Regions from separate parts of the Mesorhizobium sp. WSM4808 genome, predicted to be linked through region 1. Evidence: riboswitches for the same ligand, from Rfam matches in the RefSeq annotation. Region 1 holds a riboswitch; each other region holds the start of a gene.
The links. A riboswitch is a leader RNA that binds a small molecule or an ion and turns the genes downstream of it on or off. The one in region 1 is predicted to bind cobalamin.
Positions count from the first base shown of each region.

Region 2: linked by a shared signal. The riboswitch ahead of AC0L2U_RS25015 (aromatic ring-hydroxylating oxygenase subunit alpha) and the one ahead of bluB (5,6-dimethylbenzimidazole synthase) in region 1 are both predicted to bind cobalamin.
Region 3: linked by a shared signal. The riboswitch ahead of AC0L2U_RS33025 (ABC transporter ATP-binding protein) and the one ahead of bluB (5,6-dimethylbenzimidazole synthase) in region 1 are both predicted to bind cobalamin.
Region 4: linked by a shared signal. The riboswitch ahead of AC0L2U_RS01475 (CbtB domain-containing protein) and the one ahead of bluB (5,6-dimethylbenzimidazole synthase) in region 1 are both predicted to bind cobalamin.

Region 1 is NZ_JBVVQX010000002.1:466,920-471,124, reverse strand. It holds gene AC0L2U_RS04975 (TetR/AcrR family transcriptional regulator) at 1-122, shown strand, start outside; gene AC0L2U_RS04970 (hypothetical protein) at 410-1,393, shown strand; partial or broken gene bluB (5,6-dimethylbenzimidazole synthase) at 1,516-2,133, opposite strand; cobalamin riboswitch at 2,245-2,424, opposite strand; gene AC0L2U_RS04960 (histone deacetylase family protein) at 2,544-3,470, shown strand; gene AC0L2U_RS04955 (exodeoxyribonuclease VII small subunit) at 3,474-3,725, shown strand; gene AC0L2U_RS04950 (DUF2277 domain-containing protein) at 3,836-4,102, shown strand; gene AC0L2U_RS04945 (pirin family protein) at 4,142-4,205, shown strand, end outside.
Region 2 is NZ_JBVVQX010000015.1:90,870-95,074, forward strand. It holds gene AC0L2U_RS25010 (FAD-binding oxidoreductase) at 1-898, opposite strand, end outside; gene AC0L2U_RS25015 (aromatic ring-hydroxylating oxygenase subunit alpha) at 924-2,171, opposite strand; cobalamin riboswitch at 2,287-2,488, opposite strand; gene AC0L2U_RS25020 (DUF680 domain-containing protein) at 2,997-3,194, shown strand; gene AC0L2U_RS25025 (DUF680 domain-containing protein) at 3,281-3,481, shown strand; gene AC0L2U_RS25030 (DUF680 domain-containing protein) at 3,549-3,785, shown strand; gene AC0L2U_RS25035 (ABC transporter ATP-binding protein) at 3,862-4,205, opposite strand, start outside.
Region 3 is NZ_JBVVQX010000037.1:5,177-9,381, reverse strand. It holds gene AC0L2U_RS33030 (ABC transporter substrate-binding protein) at 1-701, opposite strand, end outside; gene AC0L2U_RS33025 (ABC transporter ATP-binding protein) at 751-1,539, opposite strand; cobalamin riboswitch at 1,702-1,908, opposite strand; gene AC0L2U_RS33020 (AraC family transcriptional regulator) at 2,164-2,997, shown strand; gene AC0L2U_RS33015 (alanine racemase) at 3,002-4,141, opposite strand; gene AC0L2U_RS33010 (D-arabinono-1,4-lactone oxidase) at 4,141-4,205, opposite strand, start outside.
Region 4 is NZ_JBVVQX010000001.1:316,838-321,042, reverse strand. It holds gene cbiB (adenosylcobinamide-phosphate synthase CbiB) at 1-336, shown strand, start outside; gene cobO (cob(I)yrinic acid a,c-diamide adenosyltransferase) at 366-980, opposite strand; gene cobU (bifunctional adenosylcobinamide kinase/adenosylcobinamide-phosphate guanylyltransferase) at 982-1,428, opposite strand; gene AC0L2U_RS01480 (CbtA family protein) at 1,689-2,480, opposite strand; gene AC0L2U_RS01475 (CbtB domain-containing protein) at 2,496-2,675, opposite strand; cobalamin riboswitch at 2,712-2,906, opposite strand; gene AC0L2U_RS01470 (MFS transporter) at 2,972-4,171, opposite strand.

The DNA of each region.
Region 1 (4,205 bases):
GCCAGGCGGCGCAACGGATCGCCAATTCGAACGACCCCGAAGCGACGTCGAAGAAGGTGGTGACGGCGTTCAAGCAACTGCTCGAAGGCCTGCTCAGGAAGCCGGATCCGGAGTCGAATTGAAGTTCCCACCGGAGCTTTCGTGCCGGCATCTGTTCCCGATAGGAATTTTTTCTTGACTTCGTGCCCTCAGCTAAGGTACATATTCGTCCATGGTGCCGATTCGCGCCAGTGACCCGCCGCACAGGCGGGTTTTTCGTTTGATGCTCCGTCAGCCAACGCGCCGGCGAAAGGCTACGAAAGAAAACCGTCAGCCCGAATTCGTCGCCCTTCGTCAGGGGCCGGCAATTGACAATCGCCGGGTTGAGTCCATCCTCTTCCACCATCTCTGAGGCGGAGATTCGGGGCACATGTGGGATTTTGAGATCGGCCGGTCGGTGTCCATCATGATGCGGACCTGGCCGTTCATCGTCTTTCGCATGATCGTCTATTTCGGCATCACGCTGGCCTACATCATGGCGACCGGCACCGGTGCCTCGGTCGGCTATGGCGTCGGCCATATCTCCACCGATCCCGACGGGCCCATGTCCTTTGCCCTGTGGGGCGGCGTGGTCGGGTTTGGCATCGTCTCGATCGCGGTCTACTGGATCCGCGAATACATCCTCTATGTCGTCAAGGCCGGCCACATCGCCGTCATGGTTCATCTGATCGACGGCCGCGACATTCCCGGCGGTCAGGACCAGATCGCCTATGCCAGGGATATCGTGACCCAGCGTTTCGCCGAGGCCAACATCCTTTTCGTCGTCGACCAACTCGTCAAGGGCGCCATCCGCGCCATCACCGGACTGCTCGGCGGCATCGCCGCCTTCCTGCCGATACCGGGCCTGAGCGGCTTGGTCTCCTTCATCAACACGGTGATCCGCCTGTCGCTGACCTATGTCGACGAGATCATCCTCGGCTACAACATCCGCATCAATTCAGCCTCGCCCTTCGAGACGGCGCGCCAGGGCGTCGTGCTCTATGCCCAGAACGGCAAGGTCATGGTCAAGAACGCCGTCTGGCTGGCGGTCATCATGTGGGGCGTGTCGTTCATCATCTTTCTGATGATGCTGGCGCCTGCCGGCGCGATTCTGTTCCTGATGCCTGGCCAGCTCGCCGGCTGGGCTTTTGTGCTCGCCATCGTCTTCGCCTGGGCATTCAAGGCGGCGTTCATTGAACCCTTCGCCATCGCCTGCCTGATGCAGGTCTATTTCAAGACCATCGCGGGCCAGGTGCCGGATCCGGCCTGGGACGCCCGGCTGGCCGAGGCGTCGTCGAAGTTCAGGGAGCTCAAGGACAAGGCGCTCGCCTCCTTCGGCGGTTCGCGCTGGGCTACGGCCGGCGCCACACCCTGATCGGCCGGGCGGGTGATGTCTGGTGAGGCAGAAACGGTGTTGAGGCGCGCCACGGCGGATTTGAGCTGTGTCTCGCCTTGCCCGGAAAAGGTCTCGCTCATGATCAACTCCGGCAGCGGCAGCCGCCGTCCCCAGCCATGCGTTTCAAGGTCCGGTTTGGGAGCGAACTCGGAAACACGGCCGACGCAGAGATAGGCGATCGGCGTTACGTGGTCCGGAATGGCCAACAGCCGCTTTAGCGCCTGCGCTTCGATGATGCTGACCCAGCCTACACCGACGCCCTCGGCACGCGCGGCCAGCCAGAAATTCTGCACCGCGCAGACGGTGCTGTAGAGATCCATCTCCGGATTGTGCCAGCGTCCCAGCGGCGAACCCTTCGAGCGCTGCCTATCGCAGGTGATGCAGATGTTGAGCGCGCTTTCGCAGATGCCTTCCAGCTTGAGCTTGCGGTACAGCGCCTGTTTTTCCGCCTCGATCGCCGGCAGCTCCTGTTCGCGCGCGGCCAGGAACAGGTCGCGCACCTCCGCCCGTCGCTCGATGTCACGAATGACGATGAAATTCCATGGCTGCATGAAGCCGACCGATGGCGCGTGATGGGCAGCAAGCAGCAGCCGCGCCAGCACGTCGTCATCGATCGCGGTGGGCAGGAAATGGCTGCGCACGTCGCGCCGCGTGAACATGGCGCGATAGACCGCATCGCGCGCATCCTGGTCAAATCCATCGTCAATGGCAGCGGTCATGTGTTCCGGCATCGCTTGTCCCCTTGCGATTGCAGATTCAAAACTGTCAGAGCGTAGTTTGTGCGTCCAAGTAGACGCACGTCGCTCTGATGTCGTCCGCCTGACCATGCGGATGACAATGCCTGCCAGGCCGGTCTTCTGGCTTGGGATCAACCCGCGTCCGGTGCCTTCCCGTCATCGACAGTGGCATTTACCGGCGCGGTCCCCCTCACAGCGTTGGGCACGCCACGGAATTCAACCGTGTTCCCGATTCTCCCGCTTCCGGCGGGCACCAGGCAGTACCAGGGACCTTACGCCGAAGCGCCGGCGAGGCCAATGCCTGCGGCGACGCGAATGGACGCAGTCGATTTTCCCCAGCGATCAAGCAGCAATGCATGGCCATAGCGGCGCCGGGGCACTAGATAGGGAGCATGACCACCCGTCTCTACACCCATCCGATCTTCCTCGAGCATCTCACGCCGCCCGGACATCCCGAGCGGCCCGACCGCTTGCGTGCCATCGAGCGCGTGCTCGATGAGGAAGCCTTTGCCGGGCTCGATCGTATCCAGGCGCCGGAAGGCGACGAGGCCACCATCCTCTACGCGCATCCCGCCGATTTCGTCGCCCGCGTGCGCGCCGCCATTCCCGACGAGGGGATTGCCCGCATCGATGCCGACACCACTGCCAGTCCGAAGAGCTGGCAAGCGGCGATCACCGCGATCGGCGCCGCCAACGCCGCCGTCGATGACGTCTTTTCGGGCCGCGCCGACAACGTCTTCGTCGCCGCCCGGCCGCCCGGCCATCATGCCGAAAAGAGCACCGCCATGGGCTTCTGCCTGTTCAACACGGCGGCGATCGCGGCGCGCTATGCGCAGAAGAAACACGGTGTCGAGCGCGTTGCCATCGTCGACTGGGACGTGCATCACGGCAATGGCACGCAGGACATTTTCTGGGACGATCCGTCGGTGCTCTATTGCTCGACACACCAGATGCCGCTTTATCCCGGCACCGGAGCGAAGAACGAAACGGGCGCCGGCAACATCGTCAACGCGCCGCTGGCGCCGCAGACTGGCAGCGAGGTGTTTCGCGATGCCTTCCTGTCGCGCGTCCTGCCCGCGCTCGACAATTTCGCGCCCGACCTGATTATCATTTCGGCGGGGTTCGACGCGCACCACCGCGATCCGCTGGCCGAGATCAATCTGACCGAGGATGATTTCGACTGGGCGACCGGCCAGCTGATGCAGCGCGCGGCACGCCACAGCGGCAACCGGCTCGTCAGCCTGCTCGAGGGCGGCTACGATCTGCAGGGATTGGCATTTTCGGTCGCCGCCCATGTCGGGCGACTGATGAAAGGATGAATGATGGCCGATGAGACCAACGAAGACGTCAAGGCGATGAGCTTCGAGCAGGCACTCGATGCGCTGGAGAAGATCGTCGATGATCTGGAGCGTGGCGACGTGCCGCTCGACCAGTCGATCAGGATCTATGAACGTGGCGAGGCGCTGAAGGCGCATTGCGACCGGCTGCTGAAGGCCGCCGAGGACAAGGTCGAGAAGATCAGGCTGTCGCGCGACGGCAAGCCGGTCGGAACGGAGCCGCTCGACGCGGATTGAGGCCCGGTCCGAACATAGGCTCGCCTCACCGGTTTTTGGACATGATCATGATCGAGGATATAACTCGTCCCGATTGAAACAGCTCAAGGACAAGAGGAGATACGGAAGCGATGTGCAGAAACATCAAGACCCTGTTCAATTTTGATCCGCCGGCAACCAATGACGAGGTGCGCGACGCGGCCCTTCAGTTCGTCCGCAAGCTGAGCGGAACGACGCGACCCTCGAAGCAGAACCAGCACGCCTTCGACCATGCCGTCGAAGCCATCGCGGCCTCGGCGCGCGAACTGCTCGATTCCCTGGAAACCCATCAGCATCCGCGTAATCGCGAAGAGGTGGCGGCCAAGCTGCGGGCAAAGGCGGCGATCCGCTTTGCCTGATGCGGCCAGGCGGCCTTCGACCACCGACAAGGAGAGTCCATGAGCTTCTTCCCCGGGAAAGACCCTGAGGTGGGCGATGCCTTAGCCAGCGACCAGATCGAAT
Region 2 (4,205 bases), on a different contig from region 1:
TCTGGCCGGCGACGCATTCGGCATCGACATCGGAAAGCGAAAACCGGATCGGTGTCACGGCCTCGACGGCAGCAGCAGCGCCGTCCTCCGCCGGCGGCGAGAACGGCGCCGGGATCTCCTCCACGGCAGGCGCAGCAAAGCTTTCCTGATGGTATTTCGCCATGTCGAAGCCGGCGGCGTCCAGCATGCCGCGCACGGCGCGCATGAAGGGATCGGGGCCGCAGCAGAAAATCTCGCGCTCGCGGAAATCGGGCGCCAGCAATGGCAGCCGGATCGCGTCGATGCGGCCCATATGGCCGAACCAGCCCTCGCGGCTCGACCGCTCCTCGATCATGAAGCCGAGCGACAGGCCGGGCATGCGGCTGCCGAGCAGCTCGAGTTCCTTGCGGAAAATGATCTCTTCCGGGCGGCGCGCACAGTTGACGAAGCCGACATCTGTCCATGGCGCACAGTCGTTCAACCAACGCAGCATCGACATCATCGGCGTCACGCCGGAGCCCGCCGAAATGAACAGATATTTGGCCGCCGGGTGGCTGTGCAGCGAAAAATCACCGGTCGGCCCATAGGCCTTGACGTGCGAGCCCGGCGTCAGATGGTCGAACATCCAGCGCGTGCCGGTGCTGCCTGCCTGCGCCTTGACCGTCACCGCGATCGAGAACGGCCGCGACGGCGAGGACGACAGCGTGTAGGTGCGCATCAGCGGCCCCTCCGATGTCGGCAGTTCCAGCGTCACGAACTGGCCCGGCTTGTAGCGGAACCAGGTCTGGTTGTCGGAGCGGAAGGTGAAGGTCTTCACGTCCGGCGCTTCGTCGCTGACGCCGATCACTTCCAGCACCTGCAGCCGGTCGTTCCAGGGCGTCATCTGGTCGAGATGGCGATAGAGGCCAAGGTCCGTCATCGCATTCATCCTCTTGTCCCCTGAGCTAGGCGACGCTGCGCAGGGCCGGCCGGCCGCCTTCGGCAAGGCGCGGCCCGATGAACGACGCGTACCACTCGACGAACTGGATCACGCCGCCCTCATGCAGCTCCGAATAGGGGCCTGGTTCGTAGGCCGGCGACAGGATGCCGAAGGCGTTTTCCTCGACAATGCGGCGGTCCTGGTCGTTGGTCTCGGTCCAGACATGGGTGAGCTCAGCGAGGTCGTAGTCGATGCCTTCGACCGCATCCTTGTGGACGAGCCATTTCGTCGTCACCGCGGTTTCCGTGGCACTGATCGGCAGCACGCGGAAGGTGACGGCGTGGTCGCCGAGGATATGGTTCCAGGTTGTCGGATAATGATAAAGCAGCAAGGAGCCGATGCGGTCGGTTGAAACGCTGTCGGACAGGTTCTTCTTCACCGCCCGTTTTCCCGTCATGGTGTAGCTGACGGCATCGCGCAGCAGCGGCGCGCGGGTGGCGCGGTACTGCCCTGCCGGATCGATGCGGAATTTGCTCGGCAAGCCAGCGGCCTCGCATTTGGCCCAGTGCGCGACCATCTCGGGGTCGCTGTCGGCGCCGTTGACGCCGGTCACGGTCGGCGCCTCGGGGAAGGTCTTGCACAGCTCAGGGTGATTGGCGACGCAGTGGTAGCACTCGCGGTTGTTTTCCCAGACCAGCTTCCAGTTGCCCTTCTCGATGATCGTGCTCTCAAAGGCGATCTTTGCCTCACGCAAGCGGTGCGGCAAAAGATAGGGTTCGATCATCGCCCGCATCGGCGTGAAATCCGCCGGCTCCTTGGCCAGGCAGATGAAGATGTAGCCGCCGACGCTCTCGCAGGCGACCGGCTTCAGGCCGAAATCACTCTTGTCGAAACCGTCGGCCATCTGGCGGGCAAACAGCAGGCGGCCGTCCAACTCATAGGTCCACTGATGATAGGGGCAGACGAGCTTTGCCGCCGTACCCTTCTCCGTGTTGCACACGCGGCTGCCGCGATGGCGGCAGGAATTGTGGAAGGCGTTGATCTTGCCTTGCTGATCGCGGACAAGGACGACCGGATAGTCGCCGATCTGCACGGTGATGTAGCTGCCCGGCTTCGGCAGTTCGCAATCATGGCCGATGAACAGCCAGTCGCGATACCAGATCAGCTCCATGTCGAGCTTGAAGTAGTCTGGATCGGTGTAGAAGGGCTGCTCCAGTGAAAAGCCTTGCCGGCGCCCCTTCAGGAGCCTCAGCATGTCGTTGCGGATATCCATGTCCTGTCCTCGTTTCTAAGGACTGAACTGGTGGTGATGGAGGAAGGATTGAAACGCAGGCCGGCTAGGTGCCGGACATGCGCTATCCACCTCTTGACCGCCCACCGCGATCAGTCGAGTCTAAAAATCTCGGGCTGGTTTCCGGGCTCTGGAGTTGTCCTTGCGGACCATCGCGACACCTTCCCAGGCAGTTGCCCAGTGGTCTCCCGTTGCGACTTGAACTCCACCACCGTTGCGGGGGCAGCGCCGGATTCTGACCGGCTTCCCAATTCTCCGTCTCGTCGTCACGAAGCGGCACCTGAGATGGTATGATCTAACCACGATCGGGGGCGCGCCGTCGGCATGAAAACGACATCGTATCCATGCGGCGCGACACGGCATGCGAAACGTCACCGCAGATCGTCTGGGGCCGAAATCCCGCCTCCCGGGCGGCCATTTGCCGGCTGCGATCTTCCCGAATCCGACCCTTGGCGGGGGTCAAAAAAGGTTAACGGTTTCGAAAAGTGACTATTAGCTTGACCTAAAATCGAACCGAACGGTTCGTTTCTGTTGACGGTGCGTGCAGGACGGTGTGAACGCCGGGCCTTTGAAACAGTCAGTGATCCATCGGATGATTAAACTTAACATGCTGATATAGAGAGGAAAAATGCCTCTCTAGATTCCCCTGGCACAATTTCAAGGTGTGGATTCATGGTCCACACGGAACAACTTCGTGATTGGAAAAGGCGGGGTTGCCCTCCCACATCGGGGCTGTCCGAACGACGCGATTTCATTTCCAAGACACGCCGCTAGACGGACGGAAAAAGACGATACTGGAGTACAAAAATGAAAAAGATCATTCTCACTGCCGCAGCCCTTCTGGCCATTTCCGGCAGCGCCTTCGCTGGTAGCGACCACTACGGTTCGAACGCCGCGGCAGCCACTGCTGTCGACAGCTCGTACACCGCTTCGACCAAGAAGTCGGAACCGGCTGCTCAGGCGCCGGCCCAGGGTGCTGACCACAACCTCTTCGGCAACAACTAACAGCCGATTCCCAGTCGACGGCGGGCTCGCCCGCTGCCCTGGCGAAATTCAGACATTCGAAATTCAGACATTCAGGAGTATTTAAGATGAACAAGATCCTCATTGCTGCCGCCGCCGTTCTGGCCATCTCCGGCAGCGCTTTCGCGGGCAGCGACAACTACGGTTCGAACGGCGCCAACCAGCCTGCCGCCGCTGTGGACCAGTCGTACACGGCTTCCACCAAGACCTCGGAACCGGCTGCCCAGACACCCGCTCAGGGCAGCGACCGTAACCTCTTCGGTCGCTAAAACCAATTTCGCAAGCGACGGCAGCTGTGTCTGCCGTCTGGCGAAATCCAGAATTCAGGAGACTAAAATGAACAAGATCCTTATTGCTGCCGCCGCCGTTCTGGCCATCACCGGCAGTGCCTTCGCCGGCAGCGACAACTTTGGCTCCAACGGCGCCAACCAGCCTGCGGTTACTTCGGTTGACAGCGCGCATACGAACTCGGTCCGCAACAGCGGTGGCCTCGTCGAGAAGCTGCTCAATTCGTCGGGCGACGTAGAGAAGTCCGCTCCTCAGGGCAGCGACCGGAATCTCTTCGGCCGTTAACAGTCGAAGCTGATCTTCAAAAAAAGAGCGGCGGGCCTGGCCCGCTGCTCTTTTTTGTCCAAGACGCGGTTCTGCCTCAGGCCGCCTTCGCTTCAGCCTCATGAAGGGCAAACGACCGTCCGTCAGCGTCGAAGAGATGCAGGTCCTCGCCATTGGCGCTCAGCCGCAATGTCGAACCGCGCTTGACCTCAACATTGCCGGGCAGCTTGGTCACCAGCGGGAGGTCGGCGCGACCGATGTCGACATAGACCAGCTGAACCTCGCCGAGCTGCTCGACATAGTCGACCGTCCCCTCGAACAGATAGTCCGCGCCGCTGGCGATGATCAGGTCCTCCGGCCGCACGCCGAAACTAACCGCAGCGCCCTTCGCCGAAGCCGGCGTCGCGATCGGCACGGTTGCCTTGCGTCCGCCGACATGGC
Region 3 (4,205 bases), on a different contig from region 1:
CAGCTGGTGTCCATGTCGGCCATGATGTTGTCGCCGCCGGCGGCTGATATCATGGCGCTGGGGATGGCGAACTTGCCTGCGGTGAAGGGCTTGTCCTCGCCGGAATCATAGAGAAACACTCGCGTTGCCTTGCCGTTGCCGACCTTGGCGGTGATGTCGGCGAGCCGCGTCTTCCAGCCGGCAACAAGCTTCTCCGCCTCGGCCTCCTTGCCGAAGATCTTGCCCAGCTTTTCGACGTCGCCATAGAGCAGGTCCATCGAGGCGGCTGGACGGCTCTTGTCGAGATGGACGCAGCTTTCCGTCAGCACCAGCGTCTTGATGCCGTGCGGGGCAAGCGTATCGGGTGTCACCTCGCCGCCCGGCTTCATGCCATAATACCAGCCGGCGAAGAAGAAATCCGGCTCGACCGCGACGAGGTTTTCGAGCGTCGGATATTTCGGCGCCAGTTCCGGGATCGAACCCTGCTCGGCCTTGAATTCGGGACCCACCTTGTACCATCCGGTGATGCCGGTCAGGCCGACGATCGACGGCTGCAGTTTCAGCGCGAAAGCCATCTCGGCCATGTTGAGATCCTGGATGACGGCGCGCTTCGGCGGCGCATCGAAGGTCAGCGGCTTGCCGCAGCTGTCGACCGTGACCGGGAAGGCCAGGGCTGTCGAGGCCAGCAGCGAGAAGACAAGCGAAAAGGCCAAGCGTTTCACGGGTTTGCTCCTTGTGGATGGGATTGGGTCGACTACGAAATGGCTTCAATCACGTCGGCGGCGCGGCACGGTTCGGCACATCGAACACCGTCAGTTCGCGGTCTTCGGTCGGATGGCGCAGACGCAGCACATCGATGCCGAAAATCTCGCGGATCAGCTTTTGGGTCAGCGCTTCGCGCGGTGCGGCGAGCGCTTGCAGACGGGCATGGTTCATCACCGCCACCCTGGTGGCGAACGGTGCCACCAGCGCCAGATCGTGCAGCACCGCGATCACCGTCATCTCGAAGCCTGCCACGAGGTCGAGCAGTTCGCCGCGGGCACGCGGGTCGAGATGGTTGGTCGGCTCGTCGAGGAACAGGATTTTTGGCTGCTGGGCGATGGCGCGCGCAAGTTGGGCGCGCTGGCGCTCGCCGCCCGACAGCGAGCCGATGGTGCGGCCAAATAGCGGCAGCAGGCCGGTCCGGCGCAGTGCATCGACGACGATCTCGCGCTCCTCGCTCCTGCGCCGCAGCCCGGCGTGCGGAACCCGGCCAAGCTCGACATAGTCGATCACCGCCAGCCGCGGATCGGGCTGGTCGGTCTGGCCGACCACGGCAATGTGCAGCGCCCGTTCGGCGGCTGAAATCCTGTCCAGGCGGCGCCCGCCGAGCTTCACCTCGCCGGAGCTCGGACGCAGCATGCCCGACAGCATGCGCAGCAGCGTCGTCTTGCCGGCGCCGTTGGGACCGATGATGGCAAGGCGATCGCCGGCGGCCACCGAGAAGCTGACCGCCTGAACCAGATCCCGCCCATTCGCCGTGACGCAGAGGTCACGGGCTTCGAGAAGCGCTACGGTCATCGGCTGCTGCCCGCCGGCTTGCCGGGACGGCAAAGCGTATATACGACGATGCGATGGATGGAGCCGTCCAACTTTCCGTCACTTTCCAAAACTGGCGACGGAAGGAAGCTGGCGAACCGGCCGACAAGACCGGGATTCGTGTTTCCTCCCGGCACACCCCGTCCGGTCAACTCAGTGATGGCAGGTCTCCTGGCTCACGGGTCGTTGCGCCATCCAGCCTTCCCAGCCTTGCCGGCCAGTGGCATTCACGGATTTTGCTCGCCGCTTACAGTTGCGGGGGCAGCCACGGTCTCGACCTGAGCAGGCCTCACCGCGTTCCCTTTTCACCCCTCGCCTTTCGACTCGGGGACCATCACCGCTTCAGCGTAGATTTGCGCCGATCGCTTCGCAATGGATTTCTCGGACGGAGTGGTGGGCCAGCTAAGGGAAACAGGCATCGCATGCTCTCTTTATGTAATAATATAACATACCTAAGAGATGACGCCGGTCGCTGTCAAGCGAAAGCTCATGGGGCGGTTGGCCGGATGGCGACCGGCATCGGCGCAGATTGCACGGGATGCGCAATTTCGATCAAACTGGCCGTGCCAGGAAACGGCAGGATGATCTGGCCAATGCGAGGAGAAAATGGACCCGACCGAGAAAGCGCTGTGGTTCGTCGAAAGCCATCTGCCGGAGGCGATCTCGCTTGATGATGTCGCGCAAAGCAGCGGCGTGTCGCGTTTTCATGTGACGCGCGCCTTCGGCGCCGCCACCGGCCGGTCGGTGATGGGCTACATGCGCTCACGCCGGCTGACCGAGGCGGCGCGCAAGCTGGCGGGCGGGGCGCCCGACATCCTCGCCGTCGCGCTCGACGCCGGCTACAACTCGCATGAGGCGTTCACCCGTGCCTTCCGCGATCAGTTCGGCACCACGCCGGAACTGGTGCGCGCGCAGGGCACACTCGACAAGCTCGACCTCGTGGAGCCGATCCTGATGGACCAGTCCCTCCTCACCAATCTCGAACCGCCGCGTTTCGAGACCAGCCGGCCGTTCCTGATCGCCGGCCTCGGCGAACGCTACAGCTGCGAAACCAGCGCCGCCATCCCGATGCAGTGGCAGCGCTTCGGCCCCTATATCGGCAACATTCCGGGCGAGACCGGCGACGTCGCCTATGGCGTCTGCGTCAACGGCGACGATGCCGGCAATTTCGACTACATCGCCGGCGTCGAAGTGTCTGACTTCTCCGACCTGCCCAGGGACTTCTACCGGGTGCGGGTGCCGGCGCAGAAATATGCGGTCTTTGCCCACCGCGAACACATCTCGACCATCCGCCGGACGGTCAACACGATCTGGAACAAATGGCTGCCGGCCTCCGGGCATGAGATCGCGGACGCGCCGGAATTCGAACGCTACGGCCCTGAATTCGACCCGCGCAGCGGCAAGGGCGGGCTGGAGATATGGATACCGGTGAAGGCGTAGTCGGTCAGGCCATCGGCAGCGCCGGCCAGCGATCGGCGATCCGGCCGCCGGAAAACACCGCGATCGACCCGAACTGCTGCAGCACGGCTTCGCTCTGCGTCGGCCTTAGAAACGCGTAGTCGCCGGGCTTTGCGGTCGCGTCGGCGGGCAAGCCCATGAATTGCTGGTTGGAGGACAGGCCGAGCAGCCCGTTCGCCTTCATGCCTTCTGGGAAGACCGGCTCGGCCATCCACTTGCCGCCATAGAGGTAGCAACCCTTGCGCGGGAACCGGCCGAGCGCCTGCAGCAGGCGGGTGACGGCCGGCGGGCCGGGCAGCATCGGCTCGACCATTTTCAGGATCGGCGTGGCGATGAAGGCCGCCGGCTGGAAGCCGTCGAGGCCTGGCGTATCGAAGTCGCTGGGCAGCACAAAGGCCGAGCCCATCGAGACCTCATTGGCCGCGCCGCCATGATGAAGCAGCGCGGTCTTGCTGCCGCCGATGTTCAGGATGCGGCGCTGGTCGGCGCCGAGACAGGCGACGAATGCCGCAGCCTGCGCCGACGCCTTGGTCAATGCCTTTGCCGGTCCGCCGAAAAGGCCGGGGATGAGCGGCGCATGCGCCTCGTAGGCCATGACGCCTTCGCAATGCAGCCGGGCCGGCAACGCGCTCAACGCCTTCGACAAGGCTGCGGGATCAGCAAAACCGCCGCGATGCAGCCCGACATCGATCTCGAAAGCGATGCGCAGGCCGATGCCGAGTTCGCCAGCGAGGGCGCCATATTCCGCCAGTCTCTCCTCGCTGTCGATCAGCCAGCAGACGCGCGACCAGTCGGTATCGGCTTTCACCAGCGCCGCCCTTGCCGCGCCGATCGGCATCGGCTTGCCGTAGAGCAGATCGGCATCCGGGAACGCCTTCAGCACCGCCTCGCTGATCGGCGGGTGGAAGGTCATGAAGCGCTCACTGCCAAGCGCCTTGGCAATATACGCAAGCAGCGGCATGCAGGCGAGCGATTTGTCGACCAGCCGCACGGCCAGGCCGGGATCCACTCTCCCCTTCGCCAGGGCAATGTTGCTGTCCAGCCGGTCGCGATCGAGCAGCAGGCAGGGCTGGAAGATGCCGGCTTCCTTCAGCGCATCCGAGAGGGTGGAAAAATAGGTGGTCATCATTCGATGCCGAACAAGCCGGCCATATAGGGCGAGACGAAGCGGTTTTGCGGATCGACGTCGC
Region 4 (4,205 bases), on a different contig from region 1:
TCGCGGCTGACGGCGCTGCTGATCGTGCTGGCGGCGTTCTTCGTCAAAGGCGGTGATGCGAAAAATGCCTGGCATGCGGTGTGGCGCGACGCGAAAAAACACCGCTCACCCAATGCCGGCTGGCCGGAAGCGGCGATGGCCGGTGCGCTCGGCCTGGCGCTCGCCGGGCCGCGCAGCTACGGCGGCGTGCTCGTGGACGACGTCTTCATGGGCGAAGGTGGGCGGCGCGAGGCCGACAGCGTCGACATAAGGCGAGCGCTGAAACTCTATCGCGTCGCCGACTATCTGCTGATCGCGCTGTTTGGGTTGGTCGCGGTCATGGTCATCGTGGCGTGATCTACTTCACCCTGGAGGGTAAGAAACGCTCAGAACTCGATCCCCTGCTGCGCTTTCACGCCTGCGGAAAAATGGTGCTTGGTCACGCCCATTTCGGTGACGAGGTCGGCGGCCTCAACCAGCGCCGGCTTGGCGTTGCGGCCGGTGACCACGACATGCAGGCCCTCACGCCGCGCCTTCAACGCCACAACCACTTTGTCCAGGTCGAGATAATCGTAGCGCAGCGCAATGTTCAGTTCGTCGAGCACCAGCAGGCTGATCGACGGATCGGCCATCAGTTCGAGCACCTTGGCCCAGGCGGCTTCGGCGGCGGTGATGTCGCGCTTCAGGTCCTGCGTTTCCCAGGTGAACCCCTCGCCCATCGCGTGCCAGACGACGCGGTCGCCGAAGGCGGCGAAGGCGTCCTTCTCGCCGGTGTGCCACTTGCCCTTGATGAACTGGACGACGCCGACGCGCTTGCCGTAGCCGAGCATCCGCAGCGCCAGGCCGAAGGCAGCCGTGGTCTTGCCCTTGCCGGGACCGGTGTTGACGATCAGCAATCCCTTCTCGACCGTCTTGCTCGCCACCTCGGCATCCTGCACCGCCTTGCGCTTGGCCATCTTGGCGCGGTGGCGTTCTTCGTCCTTATCGTCGATGTCGGTCATGTCATTTCACCTTGAGCGGCAGCCCCGCCACCATCAGCAGCACCATGTCGGCGACGGCGGCGACCTGCTGGTTGAGCCGGCCGGCGGCATCGCGAAACCGGCGCGCCAGTGCATTGTCCGGCACGATACCTTGGCCGACTTCATTGGATACCACGAACCATGGCCCGCGCGGCCGCGACAGCACCTCCGCCAATCGCCGGCATTCCAGCTCGAAATCGTGTTCAGCCAGCATGTGGTTGGTCAGCCACAGCGTCAGGCAGTCGACAAGCACCGGCCGATCCTCCGGCAAGGCGGCAAGCGTACCGGCGAGATCGAGCGGTGCGTCGATGGTCGTCCAGCCTTCGCCGCGCCGCGATCGGTGCAACGCGATGCGTTCATGCATCTCGTCATCATAGGCTTGCGCCGTGGCGACATAGATCCAGGGAGGCGGCAAGGCGGTCGCCAAAATTTCGGCGTGGGGGGGGGGGGGGGGGGGGGGGGGGGGGCGGGGGGGGGGGGGGGGGGGGGGGGGGGGGGGGAGGGGAGGGGGGCGAGGGGGGGGGGGGGGGGGGGCCGCCCCGCGGGGGCCGCCCCCCCCCCCCCCCGCCCCCCCGGCCCCCCCCCCCCGCCCTCCCCCCCCCCCCCCCCCCCCCCCCCCCCCCCGCCGGGGGCCGCCGCCCCCCCCCCCCCCCCCCCCCACCGCCGATGAGGAAGGTCAGTGTCTTGCGATCAGGCAAAGCTGTCGCGCAGGCTGGTCGCGGTGCCGGTGAAGCGGCCACGCACCACACCGACGACCGCGCCGAGCACCAGCCAGAACACCAGATTGGTCACGGTCACCGCCACCACGAACTGGTGATGCAGCCCTTCCGGAATCGCCGTCTCGTAACTGCCGGGCTGCGGCGCACCGACAATATGCGGCGCGACGATCAGCAGGACGGCAAGGATCGCCAGCGGCAGCGACTTGCGGAACGCGATCAGGCCGAGACCGGCGGCGGTTGCCGCCACCGTTGCCCACCACCAGATCTGCCGCTGGGTGAGATCGGCGGCCGGCATGGCCGGCAGTTCCGGCGGCAGGCCGAGGCCAGGCGCCAGCGTGAACACGGCGAAGCCGGCCAGGCCCCAGAACACGCCCTGGCGCCAGCCACCGATGCCGCCGGCGAATTCGGAGACCGCGACCAGGATCAAGGCGAAGCCGATGCCGGTGACAATGTTGGCAAGCACGCTGAAGGCGAAACGCTCGAAACCCTCTGCCGGCGCCCAGCCTTCGTCTGCCGGAGCGGCTTCCGCCGCCGGGGCAGCAGAGCTCATGGCATCTCCCGCCGGTGCAGTTGTGCTCATGGCATTGCTATCCGTTGCGGCCGGAGCGGCATGGTCATGGTGATGCCCGCCGCCCGCCTGTTCGTAGACTTCCGCCTTCAGGATCAGCGGCACGGTGGCGTAGGCCTGCAGGCAGGCGAGGACGACGCCGGCCACGAGCCCTGCGATCGCCGCGATGAACACGACGTTGCGAAACAGGTTCATGATGTCAGCCCCTCGTCAGTGGCAGGGAAACGCCATCGAATGGCGATAGTCGTGAGCCGCATTGTGGACCGCATCGATATGCGAGAAGCCGACAAAGCCCATCACGAAAATGCCGAGCAACGCGGCAAGCGCGAGCTGCATGAGGCGCGACTGCGAGGAGACGGAGGCGCCGAGGGAGACGGAAGCGGTAGTCATGTCTTGTCCTTTCGCCCTCCACCCGAGGGCATCGAAGTCAGTTTCCTGTCGCCGGCAGGTCTCCTGGCTCACGGATCAGCGTCCTTCCCCACCTTCCCGAAGAAAATCTTCAGTGGCATATGGAGAGGACTACCGCACACAGTTGCGGGGGCAGCCACGGCATTGGGCAAAATTCGCCCTCACCGCATTCCCTCTTGGCTCCAAAATGGAACCGGCGACACCGGTGACTATAGGCAGAATCCTTGCTTCCGGCAAACCAAATTCCGCCGGTGACCATTGCGAATGCGCCATGAAGGTCAAAGTGATTTCGGCAGATAGCGCCACGTCACAAAGCCGCAGACCGCCGCCAGCAGACCGAGCGTGACGAACACCGAGCCCAGGCCGAAGACGGCCAGCGCCACCGAATAGACCAGCGGCGGCGTCAACTCGGAAAAGTCGAGATAGGTGCGGTAGACCGCTGCCATCTGAGATCTTTCATAGGAGCGCACCGAGCGCATGAAGGCGGTCGAGCCGAGGGCGTCGAGCGCAATGGTGAAGAAGGCACCGCAGAGCAGGAAGGCGCCGGTAAGCAGCGGCACGGTTTCGCCGACGAAGCCCGCCGCCAAAAGCGCGGCCGACATGGCGAAATAGGCAAACGTCATGGTCCCGCGGCCACCAAAGCGCTTTCCTGCCTTGCCCCAGAAAATCGCCATGAACAACAGCGCGTTGCCGGCCGAAACCAGCAGGCCGCCGGCCAGCTTGCCCTCGCCTGTGATGACCATGAACAGCGGCCCATAGACGAAGAACGTCGTCCAGAAACAGGAGCGCCCGAAAGCGATCAGCCAGGCCAGCCTGAGCCTGGGCTGCGCGACGAAGCGGCCGATATTGGCGAGCGGATTGACGGGGCGCGTCTTGCCCGGACGGATAGACTGGTTGTCGCCGAGGCGGTAGGTCCAGAACAGCGCCAGCAGGGCAAACGCGAACACCGCGACCGTACCGTGCGCGGCATAGATGCCGAAGCGCGTGTAGAGGAAGATGCCGAGCGTCGGCCCACCAGTCCAGGCCAGCATCGACCACGCCATGCGCAGCGATTCGGCCTGCATGAAGTCGGTCTTGCGGATGTGGTCCATGATGTAGAGGTTGAGCGTGATCGACAGCGCGCTGGCGCCCATCACCCGGCACAGCATGCCGGCCAGTTGCCCGGCAAGCGTGTCGGTAACGAAGAACAGCGAGCCGACGGCCAGCAGGCAGGCGCCTGATGTGTAGACCCAGCGCCGGGCAAAACGGCGGATCAGCATCGGCATGAACAATGTCACCGACAGGCCGAGCATCGCCACCACGGTGTAGAGCATCGACACGATCTGCTCGTTGTGCAGGATCTCGTAGGCCTGGATCGGGATGACGCTCGACACCGTGGCGCGGGCGAAGGATTCGACCGCATAGAGCGACGCGAAGGTGCGCGCGTCCGCGGCCTTGAGAGCCGGCAGCCAGATCGGATGGCGCACATGGGTGGACATTGCTTTCCCCGAAGCAGATTCACCGGGTCAAATC